3 regions of the Bradyrhizobium sp. S3.7.6 genome follow, and region 2 is predicted to be linked to each of the others. Evidence: predicted binding sites of a transcription regulator. Region 2 holds the regulator's gene; each other region holds the start of a gene.
What was found. Region 2 encodes LexA, which represses DNA repair genes until DNA is damaged. Its sites were predicted from a motif close to TGTTCNNNNTGTGTTCNG; they were not measured.

Region 1 (6,057 bases), 2.5 Mb from region 2:
GGCCCTTTGTCTTTGCGGAATGATCGGCTCAGAAAATCTGCGAGAAGATCACATACAGCGTGGCCGACAGCGCGATCGCGCAGGGCAGCGTCAGCACCCAGGCCATCAGCAGGTTGCGGATGGTCGCCATCTGCAGGCCCGAGCCGTTCGCGGCCATGGTGCCGGCGACGCCGGACGACAGCACGTGGGTGGTCGAGACCGGCAGGCCGAACACGTCGGCGGCGCCGATCGTGGCGGCGGCGACCAGCTCGGCGGAGGCGCCCTGTGCGTAGGTGAGATGGGTCTTGCCGATCTTCTCACCGACGGTGACGACGATGCGCTTCCAGCCGACCATGGTGCCGAGGCCGAGCGCGATGGCGACGGCGACCTTCACCCAGGTCGGGATGAACTTCGTGGCGCTATCGAGGCCGCCCTTGTAGGCGTTCAAGGTCGCGACCTCTTCCTTGTTGAGGTCGTTTTCCTTGTCCTTCATCAGGAAGCGGATCGCTTCCGAGGTCAGGTACATGTCGTTACGGGTGTTGCCGACCACTTCCGCCGGTACCTTGTTGAGCGAGCCGTACTTCGCGACCTGGTCGCCGACATCCTTCACCAGCACCGACAGCGAGGGGTAGGTGCCTTCGCTGATGTGGTGCGAGGTGATGTACTGCGTCACCGCAGGACGGGGATCGCCGATGATCGAGTGACCGGCGCCCTTGGCCGCGATCACCTTGGAGGCTGCGTCCGAGACCTTCTGGAACTGGGCGACCTGGCTCTCCGGCAGCGCGCGGTTAAGCGCGTAAGCGGTCGGCACGGTGCCGATCAGGATCAGCATGATCAGGCCCATGCCCTTCTGGCCGTCGTTCGAGCCGTGGGCGAAGCTGACGCCGGTGCAGGTTGCGATCAGCAGGCCGCGGATCCACAGCGGCGGCGCCTTGTTGCCTTCGGGCGCGGCATAGAGCGCAGGGTTGCGCACGATGAACTTGAGCAGCAGCAGCAGCACGGCGGCGCAGATGAAACCGAACAGCGGCGACAGCAGCAGCGCGTAGCCGATCTCGGTGGCCTTGCTCCAGTCGACGCCCGAGGTGCCGTCGCGGCCGCGCATGACGGCATTGGCGATGCCGACGCCGATGATCGAGCCGATCAGCGTGTGCGAGGAGGAGGCGGGCAGGCCGAAATACCAGGTACCGAGGTTCCAGATGATCGCGGCGATCAAGAGTGCGAACACCATGGCGAAGCCGGCGCTGGAGCCGACCTGGAGGATCAGCTCGACCGGCAGCAGCGAGACGATGCCGAACGCGACCGCGCCGGAGGACAGCAGCACGCCGAGGAAGTTGAAGAAGCCCGACCACATCACCGCGAATTCAGCCGGCAGCGAATGGGTGTAGATCACGGTCGCCACCGCGTTGGCGGTGTCGTGGAAGCCGTTGACGAATTCGAAGCCGAGCGCGATCAGCAGCGCGACGAACAAGAGGATGTAGGGCAGGAAGGTCGTCACCTTCGTGCCGGTCGCGTTGACGTCGACATAGATGCTGTAGGCAACGAACAGCAGGCCTGCGGCAAGGATGCCGAAGAACAGGATCATCGTGAGCGGGTTAAAACCCTTGTCGAGATTTGGCCTGGAAGCCGGCTGGACAGGCGTCGGATCGCCTACCGCACGGTCGAATGCAACATCTGTCATTTTTGGACGCCCCTTAACTAATTTGAAGGGCTATTGTCCGCGATGGATTTGAAGGCTGGATGACAGCTGCGTCGTAAAGTCGCTTTCCCTCCAGTATTTGCCAGTATTTAGGCGGCGCGTGCGGCTTTCTTCTGCAAGCCGGCGGCAATCTTCAGGTCTTCGACAAAGCGCTGATATTCCAGCACTTTGGCTTCCGGATCGGGCAGTCGGAGCAGATAGGACGGGTGCACCGTCACCAGCGCCTTGCGGCCGTCGGGCAGGTCTATGAGCCGGCCACGGGTCTTGCCGATCGGGATGATCTTGCCGAACACGCTTTGCGCGGCGGTGGCGCCCATTGCCACGATGAGCTCGGGCTGGATTGCCGAAACTTCCCGCTCGTACCATTGCCGGCACGCCCGGATCTCCGGCGTCGCCGGCTTCTGGTGCAGACGGATCTTTCCGCGCGGCACGAATTTGAAGTGCTTGACCGCGTTGGTGACGTAGACCTTGTTGCGGTCGACGCCGGCTTCCTGAAGCGCACGGTCGAGCATCTGGCCGGCCGGGCCGACGAAGGGGTGGCCGGCGAGGTCTTCCTTGTCGCCGGGCTGCTCGCCGACCAGCATGATGGTCGCGTCTTTCGGGCCCTCGCCGAACACGGTCTGCGTCGCGTCCTTGTAGAGCGGGCAGGCGCGGCAATGCGCGGCCTCCTCGCGGAGCGCTTCGAGATCGTCGGCAGCCAGCTTGCGTGGCATCGGAGCCTCCGGCCGCTTCTGGGGCTTGTGCGGATCGGTTGCGGCATTGGCGATCATGGCGCCGGTCATGCGCTCGGCGTCCTCGATCAAGGGCTTAATGATCGACGCCTCGGGCAGGTTCCTCCAGTATTTCTTCGGCATCTCCGTCTGCATTGCCTTCACCTTCAGCCGCGCCGGATTGAAGATGCTGGCGTAGTAGCGCCGCCAGGTTTCCTCCAACCGGTCTTCGCCGGGTGCTTCGTTCTTGCTCACGCCCGACGTGAACGAGAGCGCGTGGCCGTCCCAATGCGCACACAGATCGGGTGTCAGGATCGACCAGGGCATGTCGGCGAAGCGCTTGGCAAAGAACGGCGCGGCAAGCTCGACGATGTGATGCTCCGGCTCGAACCAGGCGACGTAATGCGCCGCGCGCTCGCGTCCGATCTCGCGGAAGCGCACGAAGGCATGCATCTTGTGCTCGTCGCGATGGACTGCTCTTGCCATGGCGGTGACTTGCGCGACATCGGGATCGGTCGCGACCTCGATGAGATCGTGATTGTCTTTCAAGCGCCAGAGCAGGCGATAGAGGATCGCAAAGCGCTCGCCGTCGCGATGCAGGATCGCGGCCTTGGCGAGCTCGACGAATTTTGCCGAGACGTTGAAGGTGCCGTCGTTCACCTCAAATATCGGAGACGGCGCGGGCGGTGCGAACAGCTCGGCTTCGCCGCCTTGTACGGTCCAGGTGGCATCGGTTGGCGGCACATGATGCAGCACGAGCGACCGCGCGGCTTTGCGCCAGCCGTCGAAATCGGTTTCGGTGTCGAGGGTGATGTACTGCATCAGAAGCCAAACCCCAGTTGTGTTGCCTTCGGCTTGAACCGTTCGATCAGCCGCGCCTCGTCGAGGCGGTGCGGCGCGGGGCGGTGATCGCTGAGGACGATGAAAGGCAGCGCCTTGTTGCGGGGCACGTGCAGCCGCGCGAGATCGGAGAGGCGGATCGTGGTGGTGCGCCGGGTCGCGATGATGCGTTCGACCGCCTTGGTGCCGAAGCCGGGCACGCGCAACAGCTCCTCGCGGCTGGCGCGGTTGACGTCGAGCGGGAAGCGGTCGCGATGGCGCAGCGCCCAGGCGAGCTTCGGATCGATGTCGAGCGGCAGCATCGCGTTGTCATCGACGATCTCCGCAACGTCGAAACCGTAGAACCGCATCAGCCAGTCGGCCTGGTAGAGCCGGTGCTCGCGCAGCAGCGGCGGCTGTACCAGAGGCAAAGCGCGGCTGGCATCGGGGATCGGGCTGAAGGCGGAGTAATAGACGCGCCGCAGCCTGTAGGAGCCATAGAGATTGGAGCTGGTGTGGAGAATGGTGTGATCGGAGGCCGCGTCGGCGCCGACGATCATCTGCGTGCTCTGTCCGGCGGGCGCGAAGCGCTGCGGCCTCGCCTTCGTCTTTGTGCTGCGGTTTTCCTCAGCCTCGTCGAGCTTCAGCCGCAGCCGGCCCATGGTGCGGCGGATCGCGCGCACATCCTTTTCCGGTGCGTATTGCTGCAGGCTCGTCTCCTCAGGCATCTCGATGTTGATGGAGAGGCGATCTGCATATTTGCCGGCTTCCGCGATCAGCGCGTCGTCGGCCTCGGGAATGGTCTTGAGATGGATGTAGCCGCGAAAGTGATGCTCCTCGCGCAGTTTGCGCGCGACGCTGACCACCTGCTCCATGGTGTAGTCGGGGCTGCGGATGATGCCGGAGGAGAGAAACAAGCCCTCGATGTAATTGCGCCGGTAGAAGTCGAGCGTGAGCTTGACCACTTCGTCGATGGTGAAGCGGGCACGCGGCACGTTGGAAGAGGCGCGGTTGACGCAATAAAGGCAGTTGTAATTGCAGGCGTTGGTCAGGAGCACTTTGAGCAGCGAGATGCAGCGTCCGTCCGGCGCGTAGGAATGGCAGATGCCCATGCCCGGTGCGGTCGAGCCCATGCCCTTGCCGTCGCTGGAATCCCGCTTCTCGGTGCCGCTGGAGGCGCACGACGCATCGTATTTGGCGGCATCAGCCAGAATCTCCAGCTTGCGTTGTACGTCCATCGTGGAATCCCTTTGATTCAGCTTACGAATCCGGATGAGCACCAATTCGATTGACTCCCCGGCCGCTGTTAGCTTTATATTAGAACATATCATGAACAAATGAGCCAGCCGCAGGTTCTTATTTTTGAGAACCTCGGCAATCACCTCTGAAGGAGCGGCGTATATGAGCGGCGCACGGATGAACGCGCTTGCGACCTTGCGCGGCCAGATCGAGCGCATCGAGACGGCGGAGGTCGTGCATCAGCACGATCGCGTCGCGCTCGGCCACGACGAGGTCGACAGCGCGCTGAAGGGCGGGCTCGCGCGCGCGGTGATCCACGAGGTGTTTTGCGAGGGCCGGCAGGGAACCGCCGCGACGGGTTTTGTCATGGGGCTTGCGGGGCGTGTCTCGCGGCGCCGGCCGCTGCTGTGGGTGCGGCAGGATTTTTCGGAACTCGAGACCGGCGCGCTGTCGATGAGCGGGCTTGCCGAGATCGGTCTCGATCCGCGCCGCGTGGTGATGGTGCGCGCCGCCGATGTCGAGAGCGCGTTGCGGACCTCGGCCGATGCGCTCGCCTGCGACGCGCTTGGCGCCGTCGTGCTCGAGCTCTGGGGTGAGACGCGGCAGTTCGATCTCGTGGCGAGCCGTAAGCTGACACTGGCCGCGCAATCGTCCGGTGTCACCGGCCTGATGTTGCGGATGGCCGCGCAGCCGCTGCCCTCGACCGCGGAGACGCGATGGATGCTGCGCGCGGCGCATTCGCCGCCGGGCCCGGCATGGAGTGCCTGGGGCGCGCCGCGCTTCGATGCCGAGCTCTTGCGCAATCGTCATGGCCCCTGCGGCCGGTGGATCATGGAATGGAAATGTGATGAGTGCCAGTTCTCTGAACCGTCGACGTATCCTCAGCCTGTGGCTGCCACGCCTGCCCATCGATCGGATTCAGCGGTTCTTCGGCGCGCTGGGTAAGACCAATGATCCGAGCATCGTCGTCATCAAGGACAACAATGCGCTGGTGATCCATGCGCTGGACGAAGCCGCCGAGCGCCTCGGCTTGCACATCGGCCAGCCCCTGGCCAATGCACGGGCGATGTGTCCGGACTTGAAAGTGTTCGACGCCGATGTCGTGGCCGATGCGAAGACGCTCAGCGACGTCGCCGACTGGTGCGATCGCTTCACGCCGCTGGTGGCGCTCGATCCGCCGCACGGGCTGTTTCTGGACATCACCGGCTGCGCGCATCTGTTCGGCGGCGAGGCTGCGTTGTTGCAGACCTTCGTCCGCGGGCTCGCCCGTCAGGGTTTTGCCGTCAGCGCGGCGATCGCCGGCACCTCGGTCTGCGCGCGCACGCTGACGCGGCAGGCCTCCGGCACCATCGTCGCCGATGGCGGGGAGGCGGCGGCGGTCAGCCGGCTGCCGGTGTCCGCGCTCGGTGCGGGCGAGGCCATCACCACGGGCCTGCGTCGCGCCGGCCTGAAAACCATCGGCGATGTCGCCTCGCGCGAGCCGCATGAGATCACGGCGCGGTTCGGCGCGCGGTTCTCCACGCTGCTCGCGCATGCGCAGGGGCATGGCGATGCCCCGATCAATCCGCGCAAACCGCTGCCGGATTACATCGTGGAGAAGCGCTTTGCCGAACC
Region 2 (6,057 bases):
AATGGCTCGCCGCCGACGCCGATCCGCGCGACGCCGGCAGTGCCTCACTGGCCGCCGGCGTGTCGTGCGACGAAGCCGGCTGCGTGACGCCGCTCGCCGACGGGCGCCTGGTCGCGCTGGCCTTGCGCATCGATTCACTGGCTGACGATTGCAGCCGTGCCGCGCTGGTGGTGACGGCGCGGCCGGCGCCGCCGGATTGCGCGGCGATGGTTGTCGGCCGTCAGCGTCTCGCAAGGCAAGGCGCGCTGGCGCTGACGCGAAGCGGCGACGGTTTTGCGGTTCAGGCGGCGAAGACGAGGGGGACAGACCGTCCGTGGTCGCCGGCGGCGGCCGGCGAGGCGGATTTCAGCGCGAGCCTTGCGCCGCAGGCGGCGGCTCCCCGCAACCGCGACGCGACGCCATCGGAAGCCGACCTGCAGGCCGAGGATTGAGCGGACGGGTTACAGATACCAGGCCAGCACGGCGTCGAGCCTGGCGTTGCCGATCACCGGAAGGACGACCATCTGGCTCAGCCCAGAGGCGCTGGCCTGCAAGGCCGCGACCGAGACGTCACGCGCGAGATCGTCGTTGAGTGCGGGCATGCCGGTGGCCCAGGCCCCGCCGATGCTGCCTTCGCCTTTGGCGATGGATTTCGTCGCATAGAGCGCGGCGAGGTCGGTCTGCGCGCTGCAATCGCCGGCGCGGAAGACCAGCGCCGAACGGGCCTCGTCCGGGACCCAGATCTCGAAGCGTCGCGCAATCGGGGTCGCCTGCGCGGAGAGAAATGTCAGCACCCAGGTCTGATCGGTGCCGGTCCGGTAGGGAACGCCGACGCCGAGATTGATTCCGACCTTGGCGGCGTCCTCCCAGCGCAGAAAACTCCTGGCATCGTGCAGGTCCTTGATGATCAGCGGCAGGCCGGCTTTCCAGATGCGGCCGGGAAGGCCGAAGCCGCGCGGAAATCTGGTGTGGCGGGAGTTGAATTCGAACATGTCGGCGGTGCCGTAATAGCCGTCGACGAGCCCCATCTCGTGGGAGGTTTCGGCATCGTTGTGCCAGAGTTCGATCGCGCCGACATGGGCCTCGTCGTCGCCGCAGAACAGCACCATGACGGCTTGCAGGAATTCGCCTGAAAACACCGGCACCGCCACGCCGCAGGTCAGCCCGGCGGCGATGGCCTGATCGGTCCGCTTGAAATAGGAATCGGTGAATCTAGTGAGGATCACGGGGTGGCCGCCGGCCCAGGCCTTGCCGGGAAGTCCCTCGTCATATCCGAAGTGCAGATCCTCGCTCACGTCCCTAAACGCGGACAACCCTTCGCCGTAGAGGCCGCCGCCGAATTCCAGCCGCATGCGCGTGCGGTCAGGCACCCAGAGTTCAACGACGCGAATGAAGGTCTTCATCGAACGTGCCCGCCGTCTCAAGCCGCACCAAGCATCGGCCATTTGGCTGCGGAACGGACGTTCAAAATTCAGGCAGGACAGCGCAAACTTCGTGCGGTGGGAGACGCCACGGCTTGGTCCGCCCGATGGAGTTTCGCGGGACACAAACGACACCATCTCGCCGGCCTCGGCCGGCGATGGCGATTTCAATCCTGGCCCGACCTGTCGGCCGGGAATGGCTGCATCAGCCGATCGGCAGGCGGGTGATGGTTGTCCGGCTGTCGGTGATGGTCTGCGGCTTGTGCTCGCGCTCGCCGAGCGGCTGGGTCACCGGTAGCTGCAGCACGGTCGCACGCTGGCCTTCGACCAGCTGCGTCACCAGCACGGATTTGCCGTCGGGGAATTCGATCGCATCATGATGGCGATCGGGAATGTGCGGATCGATCTTGCCGAACTTGCCGACGCGCGAATTGACGGTGCGCGTCCAGATCCAGCGATTGTCGTAGCGGACGTTGTCGGCGAAGGCGAGCTCCGTCCCCGGGAGCAGGCAGACCGCGACGGTCGGATCGGCCGCGGAGGCAAAGCCGCGCGTCGAGGTGCCGCGGAAGGTTGTCGTGACGATCGTCTCGCCGACTTCGGCGGGACGCGACGCGACGGCATGCAGGCTGTAGTCACACATCGGGTGCTCCTCATGCAGGGATAGCGACCCACGTCTCTTAATCGAGGCGCAGGCCTCTATCAGAGTGGAAATACCAAACGTTCTGCCGGGTTGTAGGCAAATCTACGGCTCGCCGCCGCAGGCCGCAATCACATTAACTTTCCCGAATCCACCAGGAACAAAGCCCGCCCCTTTGCATTCTGCAGGCGCGTGTCAGCGCCCCGCAGGCGCCGACCAGCCGGAATACTGCCAGCCCGGCCGCGACGGTTGGTCGACGGCGTCGAGGGCCTTGCGGACTTGCTCGCTAACGGCGGTGTCCTTGCGGACATGGGGCCGCGATTGCGCGGCTAAGGTTTGTACGTCCAAGGCTTGCGACGCTGATGCTGCGATCAGCGGCGCCACAGCAATTGTGCTCAGAACGATCCGGCGCATGACTTCTCCTCGAACCTGAAGGCCGCGAAGCAGAGCTGCTTCGTGCGGCGTGCCGAGGATTTACCGCTGGAGGAGGGGCCGGATAATCTGCGCGAAACCAGAAAGACTATCCAGCGGAAGCGGACAATCGTCCGCTCCAATCTCGGATCGGCGATGCCGATCCAAAGCGCGCGGGGCGCCAAATAACCGATACCGGCACGTCCGGTATCAATACTTCCGGTACAGCCCGATCAGCTTGCCCTGGATCTTCACCCGGTTGGGCGGCAGAATGCGGACCTCATAGGCCGCATTGGCGGGCTCGAGCGCGATCGAGGCGCCGCGGCGGCGGAAGCGCTTGAGCGTCGCCTCCTCGTCGTCGATCAGCGCCACCACGATATCGCCGGTATCGGCGCTCTCGTTGCGCTGGATCAGCGCCATGTCGCCGTCGAGAATGCCGGCCTCGACCATGGAATCGCCGCGCACTTCGAGCGCGTAATGTTCGCCCGAGCCGAGCATGTCAGGCGGTACGCTGATGGTGTGGCTGCGGGTCTGCAAGGCCTCGATCGGCGTACCGGCCGCGATGCGGCCCATCACGGGGACCGCGACGGGGCGCTCGCCCTCGTCCGCCGGCGGGCTCGAAGTCGTGCGGATCTTGCCGAGATTGCCTTCGATGACGCTCGGCGTGAAGCCGCGGCGGCTGCCGGCAGCGGCCTGAAGCTCGGGCAGCTTGATCACCTCGATGGCGCGGGCCCGGTTGGGCAGGCGCCGGATGAAGCCGCGCTCCTCGAGCGCAGTGATCAGGCGATGGATGCCCGATTTCGAGCGCAGGTCGAGCGCGTCCTTCATCTCATCGAAGGAGGGCGGCACGCCGCTTTCCTTCAGCCGTTCGCTGATGAACCGCAGGAGCTCGTATTGTTTGCGCGTTAACATCTCGACCAAAATCCCCCGGTTGATGTCGTTCGATTCCGAGACGCTGAATTCAGCAGTAAGCCGCTACATTCCCGAAACAAATCATGAACGGACACTATATGTTCGATACATGTTCCGCAACTGCTTAATTTACCGTGAACGCGACAAAGTTCGCGGAACGCACGCGAACGAAGCGCTCAGACGGGCAGCCGCAAGACCTCGCAAGGCGTGCCGGCTTCGGCCTTCGACGCGAATGGCGCGCGCACGAGAAGTGCCTGTGCCGCAGCGAGATTCGCAAGCAGCGAGGAATCCTGGTGATTGACCGGAAGGGCGACGAGCGTGCCGTCATCGCGCAGCTCGAGGCGTGCGCGCAGGTAATCCTCGCGCTGGTCGTTGGCGCCGACATCGCGGCCGAGCACCGCGCGTTCGCGGCGGTGATGAATCATCGAACGGCCCGAAAGCGCGCGAATCAACGGCACCATGAACAGGAAGCCGCAAACGTAGGATGACACGGGATTGCCGGGCAGGCCGATCACGCGCATCGCGCCGAGCCGCCCGTTCATCATCGGCTTGCCCGGCCGCATCGCGATCTTCCAGAACGCCATCGAGATACCTTCGTCCCTCAGCGCCTGCTGGACCAGATCGTGGTCCCCGACCGACGCGCCGCCGGTCGTGATCAGGATGTCGGCGCCGCTCTCCCGCGCGCGGCCGATGCCGGCCGTGGTGGCCTCCAGCGTATCGGCGGCAACGCCGAGGTCGATGGTATCGGCGCCCTCGCTGCGGGCGAGCGCGTGCAGGGCGTAGCCGTTGGAATAGACGATCTGGCCGTGGCCCGGCGTCGTACCCGGCATCACCAGCTCGTCGCCGGTCGCGAGGATCGCGACCTTCGGGCGTCGCCGGACTGGCAATTGCGGGTAATTCATGCCGGCGGCGAGCGCGAGGTCGCGCTCGGTGAGCCGGGCTCCCTTGCGCAGCAGCACGTCGCCTTCCGAGAAGTCGACGCCGGCGGGGCGGATGTGCCGCCCCGTTACGGCGGCTTCCTTGATGGTGATGCGCTTGCCGTCCGCGATCGTGTCCTCCTGGATCACGACCGCATCAGCGCCATCGGGAACGACACCGCCGGTGAAGATACGCACGGCCTCGCCGGCGCCGATCGATCCCGCAAACGGGCGGCCCGCCGCGACCTCGCCGATCAGGGTGAGCTGGGATTCGATCTTCGCCGCATCGACCGCGCGCACCGCATAGCCGTCCATTGCCGACATCGCCTGCGGCGGCTGCGTGCGCCGCGCGGCGACGTCGCGCGCGAGCACGCGGTGGAAGGCTGCGTCGAGCGCGATCATCTCTTCAGGCAGCGGCTCTGCGCCCGCCAGCACCGCAGCGAGCGCGTCGGAAACCGGCATCAGGGCCACGGGTGAAAACTCCTGCTGGGCCCGTTCGGGCAAATCGGCGGCGAGAGTTCTAGCCGAGTGCAGGCGCAGAGGCAAAACAGTGGCCGCGCAGGATGATTTATCCTGCGTCATCCGCTCTGCGATGAAGGGTGAGCATCAAGTCCGCCGCGGCATGATCCAGAAGGCGAGACAGACCGGTACGAGGATGGCCATGGCGAGGACGAGAAAGACGAGAGCCACGGCCAGCATCGGTCAGCCCCCCGGCTGCTTGTACGGACTGACGTCCGGCGCTGCGGGGCCCTGATCCCTGTCAGGCAGCGGGTCGGCCTGGGATTTCAGGTCGGCGGCCTTGCTGATCAGCTTGGCGGAAAGCTCAGAATCCGATGTGGTCCTGGCGAATTTCATCAGCAGAGAGGCCTGCTTGGTGAGGTAGGTTTTGCCCAACACGACGATAAGCCCGATGTAGAATTCCCAACGGACTCATGAGTCCTGAGAGGGGCAATCGTTCCGGGAACTCCGTATAAAAATGCACAAAGGGTTTTGGTTCCTCGCCCCCAGGCAAAATAGTTCCATTCGCGGCCCGTCGGCTTGCCGGCCAGAGATCAGATTCCGAGCGCCTTGAGGGCGTTCCCGACGTCGCGGGGCGAGGTCACGTGGACCGTGGTCAGGCCGCGCGACCGCGCTCCTTCGATGTTCTCGGCAAGATCGTCGAAGAACACGATACGGTTCGCGGGCACGCCGATCGCCGCCACGACATGGTCGAAGGCCTCCACATCGGGTTTGCGCAGGCCGATGCTGGACGACAGATACAGCTCGCGGAAATGGCCGAGCAGGGCGGCATATTCCTTCGAGAAGTGGTCCACATGCGGCCGGTTGGTGTTGGAGAAGGCGTAGAGCGGCAACTGCTTGGCCGCACGCGGCAGCAGCTCGGCGATATCGGGCATCTCGCCGGCGAAGATCGCGTTCCAGCCCTCCAGGAACTGCGCGTCCGAGATGCCGATCCCGAGCGAGACGCGCAGCGAGTCAAAATAGGCCTCGTCGCTGATCTTGCCGACCTCGTGCAGCCGATAGGCTTCGCTGTCCCGTACATAGCGCGCGACGATGGCTTCCGGCTTGCAGCCGGCATGTCCCGCCCAGCAGGCGATCGCCTTGGAGAAATCGATGTCGAGCACGACGCGGCCGAGATCGAACAGGAGCGCGTCCGCGCTGCCGGGAGAGAGCGAGCTCATTGCATCCTTTCACTCAATATCGATAGGGGTCATGGTCGAACAGCGGGAACGCGCTGAACACGCTCGGCGCATTCGTTGCGGTCGCCTGGTGCAGGCAGGAC
Region 3 (6,057 bases), 3.0 Mb from region 2:
CGGCTTCGACCGCGAAGCTCGTCGTCGCGCAGCTGAAGGACAAGGGCTCGGTCACCCGCGGCTGGCTCGGCGTGCAGGTGCAGCCGGTGAGCGCCGAGATCGCCGACAGCCTCGGCCTCAAGGAGGCGCGCGGCGCGATCGTGGACAATCCGCAGGACGGCAGCCCCGCGGCGAAGGCCGGCATCGAGGCGGGCGACGTCATTACCGCCGTCAACGGTACCGCGATCAAGGACTCCCGCGATCTCGCCCGCACCATTGCCACCCTGGCGCCGGGCACCTCCGTGAAGCTCGACGTCTTCCACAAAGGCGCGAGCAAGACGGTGACACTCGCCCTCGGCGAGTTGCCGAACGAGCGGCAGGCCAAGGCCGGCGAGGGCAAGGCGCAGCCGAACACCGGCACGCCGCGCCTCGGTCTCAGCCTGGCGCCGGCCGGCGACGTCCAGGGCGCGGGCCAGAAGGGCGTCGTCGTGACCGAGGTCGATCCGCAGGGACCCGCCGCGCAGCGCGGCATCCAGACCGGCGACGTCATTCTCAACGTCGGCGGCAAGGCCGTTGCCAATGTCGGTGATGTCCGCTCCGAGCTGGCGCAGGCCAAATCATCCGGCAAGAACAGCGTGCTGTTGCAGGTGAAGAGCCAGGAAGCGACGCGGTTCGTCGCGGTGCCGCTGGCCTAAGCCTCGCGCTTCCCGCGGCAAACTCAAAAGGCGGCCTGCGGGCCGCCTTTTTCGTGCGCGTCTGGAAGATTCCCACAGGTGTCGATAACATTCTCGTTAACGGCAGCGTTGATGACGGGTTCGTCCGAAAAAGCCGCGTTCGCTCGTCACAGTTGGGAATCACGTGTTGGGCTTTGGCGTCAATGAAGACGCCCAGGCGAATTGCAGGAGTGGAACTTCGAACGCCCGGCCTTCTTGTGGAACCGGTGGTTCGCATTTGATCGGTGCCGACATGGATCGATTGAAGCTCTCGCTGAGGTGTGCGCTGCTTGTGGCGCCGCTTGTCCTGACGACCGGAAGCGCCTTGGGGCGCGACGATGGCCGCTACGCCAACTCGCCGCTAAAACCCTGGTTCGACAGTTTGCGCAGCCATCTCGGGCCCTGCTGCTCGGATGCAGATGGCTTTGCTGTATCCGACCCCGATTGGGAATCGCACGATGGGCACTATCGCGTGCGGCTCGACGGGCAGTGGGTGGACGTGCCTGATGAGGCCGTCATCACCGAGCCAAACCGGGCTGGCCACACCATGGTGTGGCCGGTGAAGACTGCGTTCGGGATTTCGATCCGCTGCTTCATGCCGGGCAGCATGATCTGACCCGGATCGGCGTTACCGCTTGCTGGACTTGCGCTTCGCGGTCTTCTTCGTTGTCTTGGCCGTCTTCTTGGCTGTCTTCTTCTTGGACGTTTTCCGCTTCGACGCCTTCTTCGGGACCTTCTTGCCCTTCGCGCGCGCTTCCGACAGGCCGATTGCGATCGCCTGCTTGCGACTCTTCACGCGTCCGCCACGACCGCCGGGGCCGCTTTTCGCGGTGCCCTTCTTATAGCGGCGCATCTCGCGCTCGACATCACCGCCGGCGCTGCGTGAGTAGCGGCGCTTCTTTGCCTTGCGTGCCATCGACTCTCTCCCTTGGCCACGGGAAAGAACCGCATCACTGACCCTACGTTCCAAATGCGCTGGCCGCGCTCCTCAGAAGGAGTTCGCCAACTCGATCTCGTCTTCCAGCGCTCGAATGCGGCGCGCAGCCTCAGTCGAGGACAGAGCCCGATCGTATTGGGTGGGCTGATAGGCCTCCTCGCTCAGACGCTTCAGCCTCAGCCCCTGCGCTCTCGTCATCTGTTCCGCGAGGAAAACCCTGGCGTCGTATTTACCCTGAACCTGCATCTGGCCTCTCCGTTCTCAAATCCTGACTTGACTATATGTTCTTATTTTGTTCTAACAAGCCATGGACAACAGAATTAATGAAATTCGACGCAAAATCAGCGCCTTGAGGCTTGAGATGGCCGACATTGAGGTGTCTGTGCGCGACCTCGTCAATCGCGACCGCGACTGCACGGAAAAGGCCCTGGCGCAGATGGATCTGCGCCGGAAAATCAACCTGCTGATCGGCGAATGGAAGGCGGCCGGTGGCGGCGATGTCCTGCCTGACGTCCGCGAGCGGGTACGCCTTCGTCCTGCAACGACATCCGGCAGTCCGCTGCGCGTGATCGCGCGCCGCTGAGAATTTTGGGAGCGTGCGGTGGACGAAGACCCGGACACGTACCGGATTCTAAAGCTGCGCGCCGAAATTCTCGAACTCGGCTCCGCCATCCGGCAATTGCAGCGCGAGGGTCTCGACGATGCCGCAGCCCAACTCCTGATCGCACGCAAACGTGCACAGCTCGAGCATCTCGTGAAGGCGAATGCCGCGGGACGGCCGCTTTAGCGATCTGACGCTGGAAGGATTCCCAATCCAGCTCCAAGCTCCAGCTCCAAAGCGAAAGGCCCCGCGTCGCCGCGAGGCCTTTGATGGTCGGCCGGAGCTCACTTGGTGTTGCTCATGCCGCCCTTGTTGTTCGTCATGGTGCCGCCTTGGTCGGAGCCGGGGCCAGAACCACCTTGACCGGAGGGATCAGCGCCCTTGGAGGACTTGGTGTTGGCACCCGTGGTCTGCGACGAGGACATAGCGGATCCATGCTTGGCCTTATGCGACTTGGCCTGCACGGCGAACGGAGCGGCGGCGAGGCCAGTTGCCAACATCACGGTAAGAGCGAGCTTGGTGGTTTTCACGCGCGGGAACTCCCTGAGTTGAATTGACGCAGGCAGCCAACTGCCATTTGCCGCAGGAGTTCCGAACGAAAGCGCCCGGTGCGCGTCACGCGCGCTTCAAAATTCCTTGTCCTCGGCGAGGATGAACATGAGGCCCGTGAGCGTCGCCCCGATCGCGAACGTCGTCACCAGTGTGATGATGAAGACCATGGCGGCCGAATGTCCGCCGTGGTTCAGCAAATTTGCGACTGCCGGATTGAACAGGACGAGGGCGAGCCCGAAGACAAGGCCGAGGGCTGCGCCCATCATCGCATGCGTCATCAGCTTGATGACGCCGGTCGGAGAGATGAGGCTCGGCGACTTTTTCCCGCGCATGGAACCGCCTCGCGGTGTGGCATAAAACGCGCACGACGATTGCGGGTTCCATTGTCATGACGATTTTGTCATTCCCCGCTTCATCCGACGTTCATGGCGGTCTTGCGAGGATGAATGCCATCAACACGGGAACATTCGATATGGGTAAGGTCGTCTTTCTCTATCGCTCGCTGGCCTATCGCAACGCGGCTGCGGATATGCTGCGCAAGGCGCGCAAGCTGCCGCGCGGCGCCGAGCGGAGCGCAGCCCGCCGTTACGCGCGGGCGCTGCGCGAGCTTTCGCAAACGGAAGCCTGGCTGGAAGGACGTGTCGCTGACGAACCGCAGGCGATGCAGAGCATGAGGGTCGCCGCGACGCGCTAGAGCATGATCGGTTCTGAGTGAATCAGGGCCGAAGCTCCAGATTCCTGTCTTTACGCGCGAACCGGAGCCCACTTCGCTCGCAGACGCGCTAGCCTGAGGCCTGCTGAAGGGGTTCGGACGGAGCCGCGTCGAACTTGCTCGCGGCCGACGGCGCTACGGTCTTCCGCGTCAGCGGCACCTCAAGGCGGCACAACAGGCCTTCGGCACGCCAGTTGAATTCCGCCTGTCCGCCGAGTTGCGATTCCACACTGGCAAGCAGGCTCCGCGTGCCGAAGCCACGGGATTTCGGCGTCCTCACCAGCGGGCCGCCGGTTTCGTCCCAGGTCAGTGTGAGGTGGTCGTCCTCGACTTGCCAGCCGATCGCGAGCCGCCCCGACCGCGTCGAGAGCGCGCCATATTTCGCCGAGTTGGTGAAGAGCTCATGCAGCGCCAGCGCCAGCGTCTGCGCTGTCGCCGGCGCCAGCTGAACTTCCGGACCGGCCAGCTTGATCTGGCCGCCGAGCGAGTAGGGCGCGAGTTCCTCGTCGATCAGCCTCGAGAGTTCGGCGCCCTGCCAGCTCGACAGCGACAGGATCGTGTGCACGCGCGCCAGCGCGTTGATGCGCCCTTCGACGGCGTTGACGTAGGCCTTGACCTCGTCGGCGCGGGTGAGGCGCACGATCGATTGCGCCAGCGCCAGCGCGTTCTTGGCGCGATGATCCACCTCGCGCGCGAGCAGGTTTTGTCTCTCTTCCGCGCGTTTGCGTTCGGTGATGTCCACGGTGACGCCGCTCACGCGCACCACGCGGCCGCCCTGGTCCACCGTCGCGGCCGCCGTGCCGACGCACCAGCGCACCTCGCCATCGGGCCGGCTGACGCGAAACTCGCCTTCATAGGCGTGCGCGCCGGTGTTGAACGCGGCAATCGCCTGGCTGAACTGGTCGACGTCATCAGGGTGCAGCAGCGCCTGGATATTGGCTGAGGTGACATTGAAGGTCTCCGGCGTCACGCCGAAGATGCGGTACTGGCCTTCGTCCCACATCCAGTCGCCGTTGACCCAGTCCCAGTCCCAGGATCCCATCTTGCCGGCGGCAATCGCCATGCTGCGCCGCTCTTCGCTCTCGCGCAGCTTTGCGGTGGAATTCTCCAGCTCGGCCGTGCGCGCGCGAACGCGGTCCTCGAGCTCCCGGTTCAGCCGTTCGAGCTCGCGCGTCTTGCGGTAGAGTTCGGCGAACACCTTGATCTTGGCGCGCAGCACCTCCGGCACCACAGGCACCGGCACGTAATCGACCGCGCCCATCTCGTAGCCGCGCAAACGGTCGATGTCGCTCACCTGAATGGCCGAGATGAAGATCATCGCGGTCTTCTGGAAGCGCGGATGCTCCCGGATCATCGCGGCCAGCTCGAATCCGTCGAGCTCGGGCATGCAGACGTCGACCAGGATCACCGCGATCTCGGTCTTGAGGAGCACCTCCAGCGCCTCGCGGCCCGATGATGCGATCACGAGGTTCTCGCCGAGTTCCTTCAGGATCACCTCGTAGGCGAGCAGCTTGGCCGGCTGGTCGTCGACGAGGAGGATGTTGACCTTTTCGTGGTCCATTCGCGGATCCAAACTCAGCGGTGCAGCCACATGCGGATTGCAAGCAGCAATTGATCGGTGTTGACGGGTTTGGCGAGGTAGTCGGACGCACCGGCTTCCAGGCATTTCTCACGGTCGCCCTTCATCGCCTTGGCTGTCAGCGCGATGATCGGAAGGCGGGCGAAGGCCGGATTTTCGCGAATGACGCCGATGGTCTGATAGCCATCCATCTGCGGCATCATGATGTCCATCAGCACGATGGCGATCTCCGGATTGGATTCGACCAGCGTTACCGCCTCGCGGCCGGTCGTGGCCGTCAGCACCTTCATGCCCCGCCGCTCCAAGACGCTCGACAGCGCGAAGATGTTGCGGGCGTCGTCGTCGACGAGCAGGGCGGTCTTGCCGATCAGGTCTTCGTCGGAACTGTTCAGCTTCTCCAGCATGCGCTGCTTCTCGACCGGCAGTTCCGTGATCACGCGATGCAGGAACAAGGCGGTCTCGTCGAGCAGGCGCTCCGGCGATTCCACGCCCTTGACCACGATGCTGCGCGCCATGGTGTGGAGTTCCGCATCTTCCTCCGCCGAGAGCTCGCGGCCGGTGAAGACCACCACCGGAACGTTCGACAGGCTCTCGTCGTTGCGGATCTGGTCCAGCACCTCGAAGCCGCTCATGTCGGGCAGCCGCAGGTCGAGCACCACGCAATCGCAGGGTGCCTCGCGCAGCGTCGAGAGCGCGCCGGCGCCGGTATCCGTCGTCACGATCTCGATGTCGTCGTGATGCAGCAGCTCGCGGATCGAGAGCTGCTCGGCCTCGTTGTCCTCGACGATCAGGAGCCGCTTGCGCCGCGGCCGTGCATATTCCTTGATCTGCGTCAGCGCGGCTGAGACGCCCTCGGTCGTGGTCGGCTTGTTGACGAAGGAGAAGGCGCCACGGGCCAGCGCATGTTGCCGGTCCTCGTCGAGCGTGATGATCTGCACGGGGATGTGGCGGGTCAGCGGATTGTGCTTGAGCTGGCTCAGCACC

Region 1: the regulator LexA is predicted to act here: its motif matches at 4,523-4,540, upstream of ACVJ5M_RS35240 (ImuA family protein).
Region 3: the regulator LexA is predicted to act here: its motif matches at 1,912-1,929, upstream of ACVJ5M_RS37435 (DUF3072 domain-containing protein).

What each region holds. Positions count from the first base shown of each region.
Region 1 covers NZ_JBSSEQ010000001.1:7,252,985-7,259,041, reverse strand. The annotation lists gene ACVJ5M_RS35255 (inorganic phosphate transporter) at 29-1,657, opposite strand; gene ACVJ5M_RS35250 (UdgX family uracil-DNA binding protein) at 1,765-3,207, opposite strand; gene ACVJ5M_RS35245 (putative DNA modification/repair radical SAM protein) at 3,207-4,442, opposite strand; gene ACVJ5M_RS35240 (ImuA family protein) at 4,606-5,388, shown strand; gene ACVJ5M_RS35235 (Y-family DNA polymerase) at 5,291-6,057, shown strand, end outside.
Region 2 covers NZ_JBSSEQ010000001.1:4,762,706-4,768,762, forward strand. The annotation lists gene ACVJ5M_RS23015 (ComEC/Rec2 family competence protein) at 1-431, shown strand, start outside; gene ACVJ5M_RS23020 (GAF domain-containing protein) at 441-1,382, opposite strand; gene ACVJ5M_RS23025 (hypothetical protein) at 1,606-2,040, opposite strand; gene ACVJ5M_RS23030 (hypothetical protein) at 2,233-2,451, opposite strand; gene lexA (transcriptional repressor LexA) at 2,659-3,360, opposite strand; gene ACVJ5M_RS23040 (molybdopterin molybdotransferase MoeA) at 3,537-4,748, opposite strand; gene ACVJ5M_RS23045 (hypothetical protein) at 4,980-5,174, opposite strand; gene ACVJ5M_RS23050 (HAD family hydrolase) at 5,330-5,956, opposite strand; gene ACVJ5M_RS23055 (alpha-hydroxy acid oxidase) at 5,970-6,057, opposite strand, start outside.
Region 3 covers NZ_JBSSEQ010000001.1:7,738,339-7,744,395, reverse strand. The annotation lists gene ACVJ5M_RS37450 (Do family serine endopeptidase) at 1-674, shown strand, start outside; gene ACVJ5M_RS37445 (hypothetical protein) at 946-1,308, shown strand; gene ACVJ5M_RS37440 (DUF6496 domain-containing protein) at 1,321-1,608, opposite strand; gene ACVJ5M_RS37435 (DUF3072 domain-containing protein) at 1,681-1,875, opposite strand; gene ACVJ5M_RS37430 (hypothetical protein) at 1,991-2,212, shown strand; gene ACVJ5M_RS37425 (hypothetical protein) at 2,231-2,416, shown strand; gene ACVJ5M_RS37420 (hypothetical protein) at 2,515-2,760, opposite strand; gene ACVJ5M_RS37415 (hypothetical protein) at 2,857-3,114, opposite strand; gene ACVJ5M_RS37410 (hypothetical protein) at 3,255-3,476, shown strand; gene ACVJ5M_RS37405 (HWE histidine kinase domain-containing protein) at 3,565-5,055, opposite strand; partial or broken gene ACVJ5M_RS37400 (HAMP domain-containing protein) at 5,070-6,057, opposite strand, start outside.